DNA from 2 places in the Paenibacillus sp. B1-35 genome. Region 1 is predicted to be linked to the other one. Evidence: a T-box and tRNA genes for the amino acid it is inferred to sense, from the RefSeq annotation. Region 1 holds a T-box; the other holds one or more tRNA genes.
The links. The T-box of region 1 lies ahead of ACQ5BJ_RS21280 (valine--tRNA ligase). A T-box ahead of a tRNA ligase gene usually reads a tRNA of that ligase, here a tRNA-Val.
Positions count from the first base shown of each region.

Region 2: it encodes a tRNA-Val, which carries the amino acid that the T-box ahead of ACQ5BJ_RS21280 (valine--tRNA ligase) is inferred to sense. The anticodon was not compared.

Region 1 covers NZ_JBCHVJ010000007.1:25,659-33,558, forward strand. Annotated here, with positions in the region: gene murC (UDP-N-acetylmuramate--L-alanine ligase) at 1-534, opposite strand, end outside; gene ACQ5BJ_RS21275 (bifunctional folylpolyglutamate synthase/dihydrofolate synthase) at 542-1,921, opposite strand; gene ACQ5BJ_RS21280 (valine--tRNA ligase) at 2,014-4,650, opposite strand; T-box leader at 4,851-5,144, opposite strand; gene ACQ5BJ_RS21285 (hypothetical protein) at 5,308-5,472, shown strand; gene ACQ5BJ_RS21290 (LysM peptidoglycan-binding domain-containing protein) at 5,554-7,137, opposite strand; gene ACQ5BJ_RS21295 (RluA family pseudouridine synthase) at 7,281-7,900, opposite strand, start outside.
Region 2 covers NZ_JBCHVJ010000002.1:404,037-411,936, reverse strand. Annotated here, with positions in the region: gene ACQ5BJ_RS09350 (MBL fold metallo-hydrolase) at 1-378, shown strand, start outside; gene ACQ5BJ_RS09345 (DUF3892 domain-containing protein) at 447-680, opposite strand; gene ACQ5BJ_RS09340 (GNAT family N-acetyltransferase) at 783-1,229, opposite strand; gene ACQ5BJ_RS09335 (hypothetical protein) at 1,371-1,541, shown strand; gene ACQ5BJ_RS09330 (hypothetical protein) at 1,640-1,834, opposite strand; gene ACQ5BJ_RS09325 (hypothetical protein) at 1,916-2,089, opposite strand; tRNA gene ACQ5BJ_RS09320 (tRNA-Val) at 2,438-2,513, opposite strand; gene ACQ5BJ_RS09315 (uracil-DNA glycosylase) at 2,665-3,336, opposite strand; tRNA gene ACQ5BJ_RS09310 (tRNA-Leu) at 3,497-3,585, opposite strand; tRNA gene ACQ5BJ_RS09305 (tRNA-Ile) at 4,298-4,374, opposite strand; tRNA gene ACQ5BJ_RS09300 (tRNA-Met) at 4,399-4,475, opposite strand; gene ACQ5BJ_RS09295 (hypothetical protein) at 4,588-4,752, opposite strand; gene ACQ5BJ_RS09290 (ABC transporter substrate-binding protein) at 4,878-6,350, opposite strand; gene ACQ5BJ_RS09285 (ABC transporter ATP-binding protein) at 6,355-7,227, opposite strand; gene ACQ5BJ_RS09280 (FtsX-like permease family protein) at 7,231-7,900, opposite strand, start outside.

The sequences.
Region 1 (7,900 bases):
GAGTACAACCGCGATATGAGGGTGATAATTCAAGAAGGAGCCATCACTCTCATCCGCTTCCGCAACTACATACTCGCTGTTACCTGCTTGGGCATTCGTCCCTAGGTTCGTCACTTCGCCGCCGATGATATAAGTCGGATCCACACCACAGCGCTCCATAACAAACGCGATCATCGAAGAAGTCGTTGTCTTTCCGTGAGCGCCTGCTACAGCAATGCCTTTCTTCGCATTCAGTAAGCGTGCCAGCATTTGTGAGCGGTGAATAACTGGAATACCCTGCTGTTCAGCTGCAACCCGTTCCACATTGTCCTTCGGACAAGCTGTAGAATATACCACTGTATCTGCGTTCTGAACATAGGCTGGGTCATGCCCGATATGTACAGTCGCCCCTTTTTTGCGTAACTTTTCCGTCAAATCCTGTTCGGCCACATCGGACCCCGTGACGGTGTACCCCATTTCCAGCATGACACGAGCGATGGCGCTCATCCCATAGCCCCCGATGCCGATAAAATGAATATGTTCCGTCGTATTCAAAACGAACTCACCAACCCTTTTCAGATTCGGTCCGATGCAGAACGAAAGAACGAACGTCTGCAATCAGATATAAAGTCCCCGTAACTACTGCTAAATCTCCTGGTACTGTCATCGCCTGGAGCTGTTCCAAAGCTTTATGCCAGTTAGGCTCTACAAGGATAGTCGGACGATTCGTATTGTCTCCCATCACCTGCTCGGCAATATCTCGTAAGCTTTCCGCTTCCATCTTCTTGCGGAAATCAGGTTCTGTAAAAATAACGGTATTAGCTAAAGGTAGTATATGTCGCAGAACATCGTGATGATGCTTTGTCGACAGCATCCCCATCATAATATGAAGCCCTTTGTACTGGTACGTATCCCGCAGCGCTTGTGCAAGCGTCGCAGCCCCTTCCGGGTTATGCGCACCATCGAGCAGCAAGCGAGGTTCCTTGCATACCATTTCTAATCGTCCTGGCCACGCAGCACGCTTCAGTCCATCTCGCGTAGTTGTATCTTCCAAAATGAAAGCCATATATTGTCGCAGCACTTCAAGCGCCATCAATGAGGCAGCCGCATTCTTCAATTGATGAGCCCCGTTCATCGTAAGTGACATTTCTTCCATCGTTCGGAATGGGCCAAAGAATGTGAAGTTCTGTTCATTTTCAACCGCATTGAGCAGTTCCACTCGGAACTGTTCGTTCATGACATACAGAGTAGATTGATTCTTGGCCGCAGCCTGCTTAATGACCTCCAGCGCCTCTGGTTGCTCTACTGTCGTCACAGCTGGAACTCCAGGCTTAATGATGCCCGCTTTCTCGAAAGCAATCTGCTCGATAGTATCCCCCAGTATGTCCATATGATCATGACCGATATTCGTGATAATGGATACGATTGGAGTCACGATATTTGTTACGTCAAGTCGTCCGCCAAGCCCGGTTTCCCATACAACAACATCCGGGAACGTCACTGTCGCATAGTACATAATGGCGAGCGTAGTAGATACTTCAAACGTCGTCGGCGATCCTAGCGGCGTTTGCGCGATTTCATCCACCAACGGCTTCAGTTTGTTCACAAGTTGAAGCAGCGTTTCTTCAGGAATGTCCTCGTTATTGTATTTTAAACGATTCGTATACTTCTCAATATAAGGAGAAGTAAAGGTACCGACATCATACCCGTTAGCAAGTAAAACACTCGTTAACATCGCACAAGTCGAGCCTTTGCCATTCGTGCCCGCGACATGAATGAATTTTAATCGACGGTGTGGAGAACCTAACCGCTCCATCATCAATTCTACCCGATCCAAGCCCGGACGGATTCCAAACGGAATTAATGAATTGATCCAATCAATTGCGTCTTCTACCCGAACAAAAGGAAAATCGGTTGCTTCCGTCTCATTTGTCTCCGACATGATCCTCATCCTTTATCAGATGTCATTAAACGGCCGAACCGGCAAAGAGCAATGCCCAAACCCGGATCGGCCATACATATCGCACAGGTTGTTTACGCTTCTGTTAATTCTGTAATACGCGCCAATACTTTGTCTCTCTTCTCGCTGTAATCACGCTGCTTGGCACGCTCTTCCTCGATGACCGAAGCAGGCGCCTTCGCGATGAAGCCTTGATTAGCAAGCTTCTTATCGACACGTTCAACTTCTTTGTTCAGGTGCTCGACTTCTTTCTGAAGACGGGCAATTTCTTGTTCAATGTCAAGAAGGCCAGCAAGCGGCAAATACAGCTCAGCTCCAGTAACAATGGCAGTCATTGCCTTGTTCGGCGCACCAGCCTCTATGCTTACCTCCAGCTTGGATGTACCACAGAAACGCTCTACGAACTCTAGGTTATTCGTAATGTTCGCTTCGATCGTGCGATCAGCCGGCTTCACAATCAGCTCTACCTTCTTACTCATTGGCACATTCACTTCAGCACGAATATTGCGCACTGCACGGATCATATCCATAAGAAGCATCATCTCGCGGACTGCTTCAGGCGCTTCGAATTCGGCATGGTATACAGGCCATTCCGCAAGCGTTATCGTTTCGCCGGAGTGCGGCAAGTGCTGCCAAATCTCTTCTGAGATGTATGGCATGAATGGATGAATCATGCGCATTGTACGGTCAAGCACATAGGCAAGAACAGATTGCGTCTTTTTCTTCGCTTGCTCATTTGAGCCATACAAGCTGAGCTTCGCAAATTCAATGTACCAGTCACACAGATCGTCCCAAATGAAGTTATTGAGCACACGTCCTGTTTCGCCGAACTCGTATGCATCCATGAGGCGCGTAATTTCACGAGCCGTCTCGTTCATACGGTGAAGGATCCAGCGATCCGCTGTGCCCAATTCGCCTGTAATGTCGATATCCTCATAGGTCACGCCCTGCAAGTTCATTAAAGCGAAGCGCGATGCATTCCAAATCTTATTCGCAAAGTTGCGCGCCTGCTCGACACGTTCCCAACGGAAACGCAAATCTTGCCCTGGCGTACTGCTTGTGGAAATCATGAAGCGCATTGCATCGGCACCGTACTTCTCGATAACTTCAAGCGGATCGACGCCATTGCCAAGCGATTTGGACATTTTTTTGCCATCAGCATCACGCACCAAGCCGTGCATCAGAACGTCCTTGAACGGAATTTCATCTGTAAATTCCAGTGCCGTAAAGATCATGCGGGACACCCAGAAGTAAATGATGTCATAGCCTGTAACGAGCACGTTCGTTGGATAGTAGCGCTTCAGATCTTCCGTCTGATCCGGCCAGCCAAGCGTAGAGAACGGCCACAACGCAGAACTGAACCATGTATCGAGTACATCTTCATCCTGCTTCAAATGGCTGCTTCCGCACGATGTACATGCAGTTGCATCTTCTTCTGCAACATGAATGTGTCCGCAATCCTCACAATACCAAGCAGGAATGCGATGGCCCCACCACAGCTGACGAGAAATACACCAGTCGCGCACATTCTCGATCCAATGCAAATACGTCTTCTCAAAGCGTTCCGGCACGAAATTAACGCCTTTGCCCGTTTTTTGCGCTTCGATTGCGCGCTCTGCGAGCGGCTTCATTTTCACGAACCATTGTGTTGACAAATACGGCTCTACAACTGCGCCACTGCGCTCGCTGTGTCCAACCTGATGGACATGATCCTCAATTTTGATCAACACACCTTGTTCTTGTAAGTCCTTCACGATCTGTTTCCGGCAATCCGCACGATCCATTCCTTGATATTGACCAGCCAGCTCATTCATTTTGCCGGACTCATCCATTACCGTTATTTGCGGCAATTGATGGCGAAGTCCCATTTCGAAGTCATTCGGATCATGGGCTGGTGTAATTTTAACCGCACCGCTTCCGAAGTCTTTATCTACATATTCGTCTGCAATTACAGGAATCTCACGGCCTACAATCGGCAGCACCAACATTTTGCCAATCATATGTTGGTAACGCTCATCCTTTGGATGAACCGCTACTGCTGTATCGCCGAGCATAGTCTCTGGGCGAGTTGTTGCAACAGTAATTGAGCCGCTGCCGTCTTTAAGTGGATACTGCAGATGATATAGATGCCCCTGCACTTCCTTGTACTCAACCTCAATGTCGGACAATGCCGTGCGCGCTGCCGGATCCCAGTTAATAATATATTTACCGCGGTAAATGAGCCCTTTCTCATACAGCTTCACAAATACTTGGCGAACCGCACGGGACAGACCTTCATCCAACGTAAAGCGCTCACGGGAGAAGTCCAAGGACAGCCCCATCTTCGCCCATTGTTCGCGGATCGTATTCGCATATTGCTCCTTCCAATCCCATACACGTTCCAGGAACGCTTCACGCCCCAAATCATAGCGTGTTACTCCTTCTTCGCGCAGCTTCTGCTCTACTTTCGTCTGCGTTGCAATACCAGCATGGTCAGAGCCTGGAAGCCACAGCGCATCATATCCCTGCATCCGCTTGAAGCGAATAAGAATATCCTGCAATGTAAAGTCAAGCGCGTGACCAATATGAAGCATGCCGGTAACGTTTGGAGGCGGAATCACGATCGTGAACGGTTCAGCATCCTTGCGAACACCTGCTTTAAAATACTCGCCTTTCATCCAGAAATCATACCATTTCTGCTCCGCTGCCTTCGGATCGTACGTCGTTGGCATGGACAGTTGCTCTTGATTCTCTGTCAATCAAAATCCCTCCGTTACTTAATCATGAGTGTCTAATCGACAATACTATGCCTATAGAACCGAAGCGAATAACAACCCTGCGCTGTCTCCCATAACACTTCCTCAAGCGTCTAAACTATGGCATTTGTAAGGGATGCATTCACTTCTGCAGGCAAATAAAAAAACCTTACGTCGCAAAGGACGAAAGGTTTATCTTCCGTGGTACCACCTTTATTCCGCTCTTATATACAGACTTCCAAGCATACAGATTCTGCTGAGCGGCACTTCAGTTGCAAATAACGGCTGCGGCCGGCCTGTTCTAGCGTATGAGGAACACGATGAACACAATGTTCATACATTACCTTGATACGTTCAAATGGGCAACTCCCAGGTGACTTCAGCGCTGGACGATCCTGCAGGCGTTGCACCGTGTCGCTCTGCTCTCTGTAAGGGGCCGATCGCTTACTAATCCTGTTCATCGTTTTTCAATCAGTCAGCTATGAAAGTAAACAATAACATTTACGATATATTGTACCTTCGCACAACCTGCGAGTCAATAGACGGAGCGCAAAAGGATGCTGATAATTGGTTCCCTATTAGTCATAACCTGTTTTTCGTTTTTCATAACATGTACTATAGGAGGTGTTTTATATGGAACGGTGGTGGTGTCGTGTTCGAGGTTCCATTAAAGGGGTTCTTTTCCCCATCATTTGCTTGCAATTTATCCGCACGTTGCTTCTGCCAACAGCATTTGACGTATTTTTGCTTTTTGTACTATTCCTCATTTTCATTGGATTTTTGTGGGACGTGTATTGAAGCTTGTACAGCTGCATGCAGACACAAAGAAACCCGTCGCTCAATGAGCCATACGGGTTTCTTGCCTTTATGGAGATATCGTTACGAGGTGGGAATGTAGAGAACTTGCCCTTCGGATACATCCGATTCCGCCAAGCGATTGTAGAGAGCAATCTCTCGTGAATTCATGCTATATCGGTCTGCTATCGTGTCGAGCGTTTCGGAACGCTGCACAATACACAAGCGCACTTTTTTGAATGCACGTTCATCATCCAAACGTTGGAGGAATAACGACTGCCACTTTACTTCCTCTCCAGAGGCCTCCGTATTCGTCGCTGCCTGCTTCGCAGTCTCCTCTTCCGTCTGAACCCGATCCGACTCTTGTGGCTCCCGCTTCTTCGAAAGCAATGAACTGAACCCGAGCGGCTCGGCTGCTTCTGGCTCACTATTTTTCCCCTTGCCAATCGCAATCTTCATTTCCTGCTTTACTGCAGCTGCCGGATCAGCATCCGACTGTTCATTGACAACAGATCCGGCTTCTACACTCTCCCGCTCATCATCATGAGTTGAGACAAGTGACTCAAGCTCTTCTGACAATTGGGCAGCCGCTGAATCATCCGTTTCTGTAGAGGATACACGTTCCTTACGCTCACGCTTGTCATGGCTTGCAACGGGTTCGCGAGCATGGGCTTCCTCAGAGAATGTATGGAAATCAGACGGAGCTCCCTTCGGTGTGCGCACATGTTCACCTTCATGCGAATCAGCATTCGTTTCGCTTGATGCCTGCCGCTCGTCCTCCGAAGCTTCGGCACTTTGGCCTTCCATTCGCTCTTCCGCTTCTAGAATCTCCTTGTTCCATTGGGAACCACTCCACGTCAGTGGAACTCGTTGAGAATTGGATGAAGTGGTGTCGGATGGCTCATGATTTGATTGAGCAATCAACTGCTCATCTTCAGTTTCATCTTCGCTGGCTTCCAGTTCTTCTGCAGCTCGAGTATAAGATTCAGATTCTTCTTCCTCTTCATCTTGCATAAACTCGTGATCCTGTTCCTGCTTTTGTTCTTCGGAATTCCATGCAGAGCTGTACTCTCTATATTCCTCTCTTGGATCTGCATCCGATTCTACATTCGATGATTCGTTATTCGATTCATCATTCGATCCTCCGTTGCTCTCAGACAAACTCTCTTCATGACTCGATGTAAATGCCGGTGTATATGTACCGTAGTCACGCAGCCATGAAGGTTCCTCCTCATCCTGCTCGATCTCTGTTTGATGCACGACCGTAAATTGCTCAGGTTCCCAAGCTGCAGGCTCGATACTTTCCATCGAGATGCCGCGCAGCGATAAAATTCCTGTTATATTCAATGTTCGTGTCGATAATAGATCAACATCAAAGTGCTCAATGTCGACCGAAATATCTTCTAAGCTGCGCACCCGGTTTAAGGGCAGTGTGATTTCAACTGGTATCCAATGCTCAAGCGAATGGCTGCTTCGCAATTCATCGGCACCTACGTATGCTCCTGCCAGCAGCAAGCTGCCGCGCACCGTCACCTGGTCACCAGCAGGAATGACCTGAATGTGCGGTGTCAACTCCACTTCTTCCAATTGATCAATGCCGACCACTTCGTCGGACAAATGCACACGTTCATAAATATCAAATCGCAATCCATATGATTCATCGTTCACAGACCGCTCCTCCTCCCGCAGTTCATATGCCATCCTCCCTTGTGACCAGCACACATGCAATTCGACAACGATGTTAAGCTACAGTCGCAAAGTCAGACTCGTATCACTACTTCATCTATATGGGAAGAAAGAGAGGAGCATGACTATATTTTTTGCCGTAAACGCAACATGTCCTCTGGCCACGGGACATCCACCTGAATGTGTTCTCCCGACAACGGATGGCGGAAGCGCAAGCTTTCTCCGTGAAGCGCTTGTCTGCGAATCAGCTTGTCATCCCCGCCGTACATCACGTCTCCTGCAAGCGGGTAGCCCTTTGCACTCATATGCACCCGAATTTGATGTGTTCTCCCTGTCTCCAGAGACAACCGAACTAGAGACAGCTCTGAACCAGGCTGCAACGTATCATAATGAGTGATCGCACGTACCCCACTGTCACTTACCCGATATTTTCCGCGGTGATGACGATCCTTTCCTATTGGCGCATCAATTGTTCCAGAAGCCGGAGTCGGCGTTCCGTGAACAATCGCATGATAGATACGTTCAATCTTTTTTTCGCGCATCATTTCATCAAGAATAACTTGCGAACAGGGCTGCTTTGCATACAATACGGGCCCTGTTGTATCAACATCAAGCCGATGGATATGCAGTACCTTAGCCGACTGTCCTGTCCAAGCATAATGGCATGCTACAGCATGAGCCAAACTGTCCCGTCTCTTGGCCTGCTCAGGTGTCGAAGGATGAACCGCCATTCCCGAAGGCTTAT
Region 2 (7,900 bases), on a different contig from region 1:
TATGCAATTGAGCCTCAGCAGCCATATAAGATTGCTGATGGTCTCATTGTTGAATTGATTGAAACTCCACATATCGAAGGCAAACGTAGTTATTCCCTGCTGTTCAATCATACCTTCTTCTATAGTGCTGATATGCAGTTCCAGCCTGAGCTGCTATATAAATTGGTTGAATCACGCGGAGTAACCACTATCTATCACGATTGCCAATTAACAGGCAAGGGGGAAGTACATACGACGCTGGCCGAGCTCTTGACGCTGCCTGAATCAATGCAAAGCCGCATTTCCCTAATGCATTATGGGGATGATCGACCCGAATACGAGGGGAAAACTGGTGCTATGTCATTTGTGAATCAGCACCTACTGTATACAATCGAGTAAAATGCCAAAAGAGCACTTTATAGCGACCTATTTAGGTGCTGAAAGTGCTCTTTTACATAACGTGCTTGTTATTCGAAGGACGGCAAATTATCCAAATTGTTACTAGGGTCGCCGTCGGCATCTCCACGAATATAAGTGCCGCCGTCCCTTCCTTTAAATGCATTCACACCTGCAATTTCTCCATTTTGAACGGCTTGGAGAGCTTGCTCATAATTCAATATCCGACCTGCGCTCGTTTGGAACGCCGTCAAATCGCCATCTCCATTTTTTTGAACAGCTACAAATGATTCGCGTTGTGACATTGAACATCCTCCTATCTACGGGCATCAAACTACCTTCAGATGCGATTATAGGTAGGATATCCAAAAAACTCAAAATGATGAGCCGAATTCAACCTACACCATCTATAACAGCTTTTTCTCCATCCGGACATGAGGAATGCCTGCATCTAAGAATGGCTCCTCTGATACCGTTTCATAGCCCAAAGAGTAATAAAACCCTTCCGCTTGGCATTGACCGTCCAATACACATTTCTCAACACCGTGTTTTCGTGCGATTTGTTCCAAGCCCACCATTAAGACTCGTCCAATTCCTTTTCCGCGAAACGGCTTTCTTACTGCAATGCGTTGCATTTTAGCAGTGAATTCATCCAAAAGCTTCACACGTCCTGTCGCAGCATACTGCCCATCCGACATCAGCAGAACGTGAAAGGCTGGAGCTCCCAAGATGTCGTATTCGTCACATTCTTCTTCTTCAGGTACATGTTGCTCAGCCACGAATACCTCTTTACGTATAGCAATACATTCATCCAATTGCTCCTGCGTCCTAACTTCAATGATTTCTGCAGCCACTCCCGCTCACCTCCGAATGAAATGTGCAGCAGCAAATGTATAGTCTCTGAGCTACTGCAAACGAATTTATATTATACAAAAAAATCATTTTCATGTATAGTTGCAGTAACGGATACGCTTACATTGGTAAGGAGGTACAAGATGGATCCGATTATTGCTACTGTCATCGCTGTTGTCATCATGGTTATCGGCATGGTTCTCTTACTGCTCTACGTGACGAAGAAGGCCTATGCACGCAAATGGGATGCATACGATCCTATGGACGACGCACAAAAGCAATCCAATCATTCCACAACAAGCTCTGACTCATAAAGAATTATACTATATGCTATGAACAGAAGCAGCCCCGGTCGAATCTTATAGATTCGGAAACCGGGGCTGTCAGTTACAACCTTATGTATGGCTACACTTTAAGGATCATACACTTCCTCAATAATCGGCTTGCCATACACATCCTCATAGATAGGAATCGTCCTCTCTGTAGGCTCTAGCAGAGGGTTGGAGCGACTTGCATCGACCACGCTCAACCTTACCCCAATAAGCAAGACGCCAATGATGACCCCTGTCAACATTACCACGCCCAATAAGGCCCATGGTCTTCGCATGATGAATCCCCCGCTTACATCTCATAACTTTACGTATAGCCCCTATTTTCACCGTAAAGTTATCTCCTTAAACATTTCAATTCATCGGTTTATGATTTCATTTCCATTGCTGCCGTCTTCTTCAACTGAGCGCAGCCATACGAATTGCTCATCATGCCTCGTACTATCAAATATGAGCAGACGAGACAAAAACCAGCAAACAACAGCAACCAAACCAAATATCGCTATCAGCCATACAAATAGTTCAGCTCCCATTTTCAACCCTCCGCTTGTCCTCATTATTAACTTGGAATATCAGTTATACCTTCACTATATGAACTTCTCTGTTACTTTAGTTCTCGATAACACGAACAGACAATAAAAAAAGCAACTATCATTACTTACGAATGATGGTTGCTTGATAACTTCGAGAGAAGTCTACATACTGACACAAACTGATAACCACTGAGGCAATCCTGAAATAACAATGCCGCAGCGATTTTTACCAATTCGCTCTATTTTAGCAAATCTTATTACAGGATTATGTTTGAGAGAAAAGCGTATTGTTTCACTTCGCAAACAAAATAAACCCCCTTGCTTCCAAGGGGGTGGATTAAAATTGTATGGTGATCTGTAGTGGGCTCGAACCACTGACCCCCACCCTGTCAAGATGGTGCTCTCCCAGCTGAGCTAACAGATCATGTCAACAACAATCTTAATATAACATCAATATATTACCATGTCAATTGAGCTAGATCATTTTTCACTTCAACGGCGGACATGTGAACCCCCCTCATTCATATGCCTCTTGTGCTGGCATGACAGCAGTTCACATATCTGCCTATCTTCATTTATATATTAGGTATTTGCCAGTCGATTTCCTGTTCGCCCCATTCACGCAGCTTATTATTAATCTTCGAATATGGCTTGCTTCCAAAGAAGCCTCGGTGCGCTGAGAGTGGACTTGGATGCGGAGCTTGTACAATATAATGCTTCGACTGATCAATCATACTCGTTTTCGCTTGAGCATGACTTCCCCACAGCACGAATATGATTGGGCGCTCTCTTTCATTCAACAGCTCAATAATACGATCCGTGAATTTCTCCCACCCCTTGCCGCGGTGCGAGGCTGCTTGTCCTTGCGCTACAGTCAGCACTGTGTTCAGCATCAGTATGCCCTGATTCGCCCAATGAAGCAAGCTTCCGTTGTTCGGAATTGTCAGGCCTACATCGTCAGCTCCTTCTTTGAACATATTTTGTAGAGATGGCGGCAGCTTAACCCCTGGTTGAACAGAGAAGCTTAATCCATGTGCCTGTCCTGGCCCATGATAAGGATCTTGGCCCACGATAACGATCTTCGTATTTTCATAGGAAGTGGCATTCAACGCTGAAAATATGAGATCATATGGCGGATAAATGACGGCACGCTCGTATTCTTGGCGAAGCCAGCCCCATAGCTGCTTAAAATAGGGCTTTCTTACTTCATCATGCAGCAACGCTGCCCAATCATTCTGTACATGCATCCCCAATGTATTCCCTCCCAAGTTTGTACCAAGTTGTTTATGATAGTTTAGCATTTGAAACTCTTAGCATGCGGCATATGTGAAAACATAAGAATATAAAGCAAAAAACTCCTTACTTGTTCAAGGTCTGAACAGGAAAGGAGTTCTAATCATCAATACGTGGTGCCGAGGACGGGGGTCGAACCCGTACGATGGTCACCCATCGCAGGATTTTAAGTCCTGTGCGTCTGCCAATTCCGCCACCCCGGCACATTTTCCACATCGCAATGTGGTTCAAATATGCGGTCATTGCGCTTCACAAGCTGCTCTTCTACTTCCGATTCAGATTGTTATATATCGCAACCGACAAGATATAATATATCATACGCCTTGTTATGATGTCAACAATAAATTTAACGATGTAAATGTTCGCAAATGAGCAATAGCAACTTCATTATTTTTTCAACAGCAATCGTGTTCATATCTTACGCTGCCCATTAATTTCATAGGAATCTTTCGCTTGTATAGTACAACGGAACATTTAGCATCCAGGGGAATTATGGGCTGTGAAACGACGATTATACCTGTCAGCGATGAGATTATCCAAGATAATAATCATACTCGGATCTGGGAATGAGCAGATGCCTAACCTTCAGATGTGACATCCAAATGATTAGTTCCATCATTGCATCAATTATCCGGCATGAGAGCAAGCAATATTATTATGATGACCATACAATAACCAAAAAAAAAAGGAAAAAGCTTTGCTCTAAAAAGTTCTGGACGCCTACGACGCACTGACTAAAGATGAACAGCGTAATCAAGCAGAAGTCTGCCCGCAGATCCCCTGCTGACAGGCATCTTCATTTCTTATGCTTATCTCTCTGCAAATAAAAAAACACCTATCTCATTTCTGTTAAGCAATTGCTTAATCATTATGATGAAAGATGCGTCTTAGTACTACTATGTATGAAATTATAATTGGTGGGCCCTGAGGGACTCGAACCCCCGACCAATCGGTTATGAGCCGACCGCTCTAACCAACTGAGCTAAGGGCCCTCACCATTGCAATTTCATGAAGTTTGGTTGCGGGGGCAGGATTTGAACCTACGACCTTCGGGTTATGAGCCCGACGAGCTACCAGACTGCTCCACCCCGCGATATGTTGCGACAACTGAACTTCTTCAGCAGCGACAAGTATTACTATACAATAGGTGCACATGTTCAGTCAAGAGGAAAATAAAAAAAGATTAAAATTATTATACATGATGGTCAGCGAAGAAACCTTACCCCATACTTCCCTCTTCTCGATCGAAATACTTCAATCTCTTTCAATACATCATAGCCATAAATCCATGCATCATGTTCGAGACGCTGCTGCATGCAGCGCGCTTGAAACTTAGAATCAAACAACTTGCCCCAATATACCCAATGCACATGAACACCCCTTTGTTCCAACTTTCAACACACTTTTGTCTCTTCTACTATTCCCATTTATACAAAAAAGAATCGGCGATCTCCCATTGACTGGAATATGCCGATTCTTCCTTTATCCTGCTCTCTTAATCGTGATATACGTTGCCAGGAGGGGTTCCTCCACCGTTCTTCGCCTGGAGGAGAAGCTGATTTCCTTTCGTCTCCCATTCCTTCAAGGCTTCAGATACAGATTTCTTCTTATCAATCACTTGCTTCATCAGTTCAGAGGCAATTTGATTAATCTGCCACAAGTTTCCGTCTCCCATGAGCTTATCCATATCTGTCTTTGTTGGAGGTACCGGCTTCGTTTTATAGAATGCGCTAATATTTATATTCGTACCGTCCTTTGGCTTGATGTATTGCTGACGGGACACCATTTCCCAACTGCTGCGGGAACGAAGCTTCGCCCAGTCTTCACTATTAATGAATTTGATAAATTCCCATGCATCATCTGGGTTGGCTGCTTTTTGGTTGATAGAAAAAATATTATATAACTGCGAGCCGCCAGATACGCCTGGAGCTTCGGGATGTGAAGGCAGCGTCACGACATCCCAATCAAACTTCTTGAAGCCTTTGATTTTATCTGCATTCTTCATGGCATCAGCCAATTCGGTATTAATGTAATTGTAATCGCTAATAGCCATTGCAACCTTGCCTGACAAGAAGTTATCGTGGCTGAATGGATTTTCATTCTCTGGTGCTTGACCTGTCATTTCATTATTGCTGTTGCCCGTTGGAATGGTTTTTTTGATGGCCAGATCACTCACCGTTGTCCATACTTTCTCCCACTGCGGTGTATTTACCGTCATCTTCTCTCCCTTGTCATCGAACATACGGAGATTAAGTGGGGATACATAGTAGTTCAACATGTCGTCGAACACGTCAGATCCGTTGTAACGGTTGAAGCTGAAGCCGTATTTCCGATCTGCTCCATCGCCCTTCGAAAGGTTAGCAGCAAGTGTAAACACTTGATCCCATGTCATATTATCAGTTGGAGGAGCAATGCCTGCATCACTGAACATTTTTTTGTTGAAGAACAGCGCGCTGGATGAGAAAGTAGGTGAAAGACCATATAAATTGTTGTCTCCCATCGTCTTCAGTCCGTCGATTACCGTCGGAACAAAATCGGACAAATCAATTTTATCTTTCTGTACGAGAGGATCGAGCTGCTTCAGCATTCCTTCTTCAACAAGCTTGCGGAACTGGAATGAATCCGTCACAACAATATCAACCGGGTTAGCGGAATTTAACAGCTTCTTCATGGCTTCATAGCGGTCAGGCTGTTTCTTCGGATCGCCTGAGTTATCATACCGCATATCCGATCCGTCAATGGCTGGAACAAGCTCAATGCGGATTCCTTTATGTGTAATCTCAAATGTATCGGTCCATTGCTGACGGAAATAGGTATCATCATATCCGCCGTACTGCATGCCAATACGCAATACTCGCTCTTGTCCTGGTACAACCTCATCCTTATTCGTACATGCAGCCAACATTGGAATAATCATCGTCATTGCCAATGTAACCGTTAATAATTTACGTACCCAGTTTTTTTTCATCTGGTTACTCCTCCAATTCCTTAGGTGTGCGGATAATAATTTTATCTCCGTCTAATTCCATCGATGCTTTGTCATGAATATCGAGAGCTTCCAAATACTCCTTCGGCACTTGCAATCGGCCGACACGATCGACTACCACATAGGCCTCATGGTGATCCTGAAGCCCGAATCCTTCCTCACCTCCAGCGGCCAAATTCGGATTACGCTTGATGAATTCTGTGCTGGTTAAGCCATCACGTATCGCAACAACACGATCCACCTTCCCCGCAAGCGATAGGTCATGGGTAACGATTACGACTGTGACTCCTAATTCCGTACTCATCCGCCGGAAAATATTCATGATCATATCCGACGTCTGCGTATCCACAGATCCGGTTGGTTCGTCAGCAAGCAGCATCTGCGGACGGTTCGCAAGCGATATCGCAATTGCAACACGCTGCTGCTCGCCGCCGGACAACTGATGAAGCTTATTATTCATTCGATGACTGAGGCCAACCCATTCCAGCAGTTCCTTCGCATATTTGCGATCCATTTTGCCAGCCAGCATCATTGGCACTTCTACATTTTCCAGTGCAGTAAGGTAAGGCAGCAGGTTGCGAGCATTGTTCTGCCAAATAAATCCAACTGTATCCCGCTTATACTCGACAAGCTCTTTATCTGTTATTTTGAGCAAATCCCACTTGCCAACCTGAACGGATCCGGCAGATGGACGATCCAGTCCGCCGAGAATGTTCAGAAGCGTTGATTTACCACTGCCGCTGTTGCCGATAATCGCCATCAGCTCGCCTTGCTTTACTGATAAGTTCAATCCCTGTAGTGCAACTACTTCAATGTCATCTGTTTTGAAGATTTTGACTAGCCCTTCACAATGTATCATCGATTAACGCTCCTCTCCCATCTTCACGGCTTGATGGACGCGTAGACGACGAATATGCATAAATAACAGCGTCGCGCCAGTAAAGATCATCACGCCAACGACGATGTACAGCTGAATCGTATCTCGTGATTCAAATACAATCCGGAATGGCGGAACCTGCATCTTCGAACTTTCTGCTGTTTGCAGGAATGGCAGGAATAAGCGGCTCGCCAGCTTGCCAAGCAAAATACCGAACACGATGGACAGCCCCGCCGTAAATAGCTGTTCCAACAGAAGCATACCGGTCAGCTGTCTGCGCGACAAGCCCATTGCCCGTAAAATACCGAACTGGAGCACACGTCTCGTCAAGTTAAAGAACCAGAACAACAAATATCCAATTAAGGAGATGATGACGGAAATCAAGAAGCCCATACTCAGAATGCCAAATACTCCGCCTCTCGTCGGGTGCTTGCTCTGAGTCGCAAGCTCGCTTCGTACATCCGTCACACTGAAGATTTCAATGCCCTTCTTCTGCAATTCCGTTATAACTGGCCCTAACGGTGCTTTGTCCTTCATTTTCAACCAAACTTCGTATGGTGTTATTGGCACTTGATCATAAATATAATCTAAGTTCGCAATAAAGAACGGCTTCTCATCGGGATACATACTTGGCCAATAAGGCAATACCCCAACA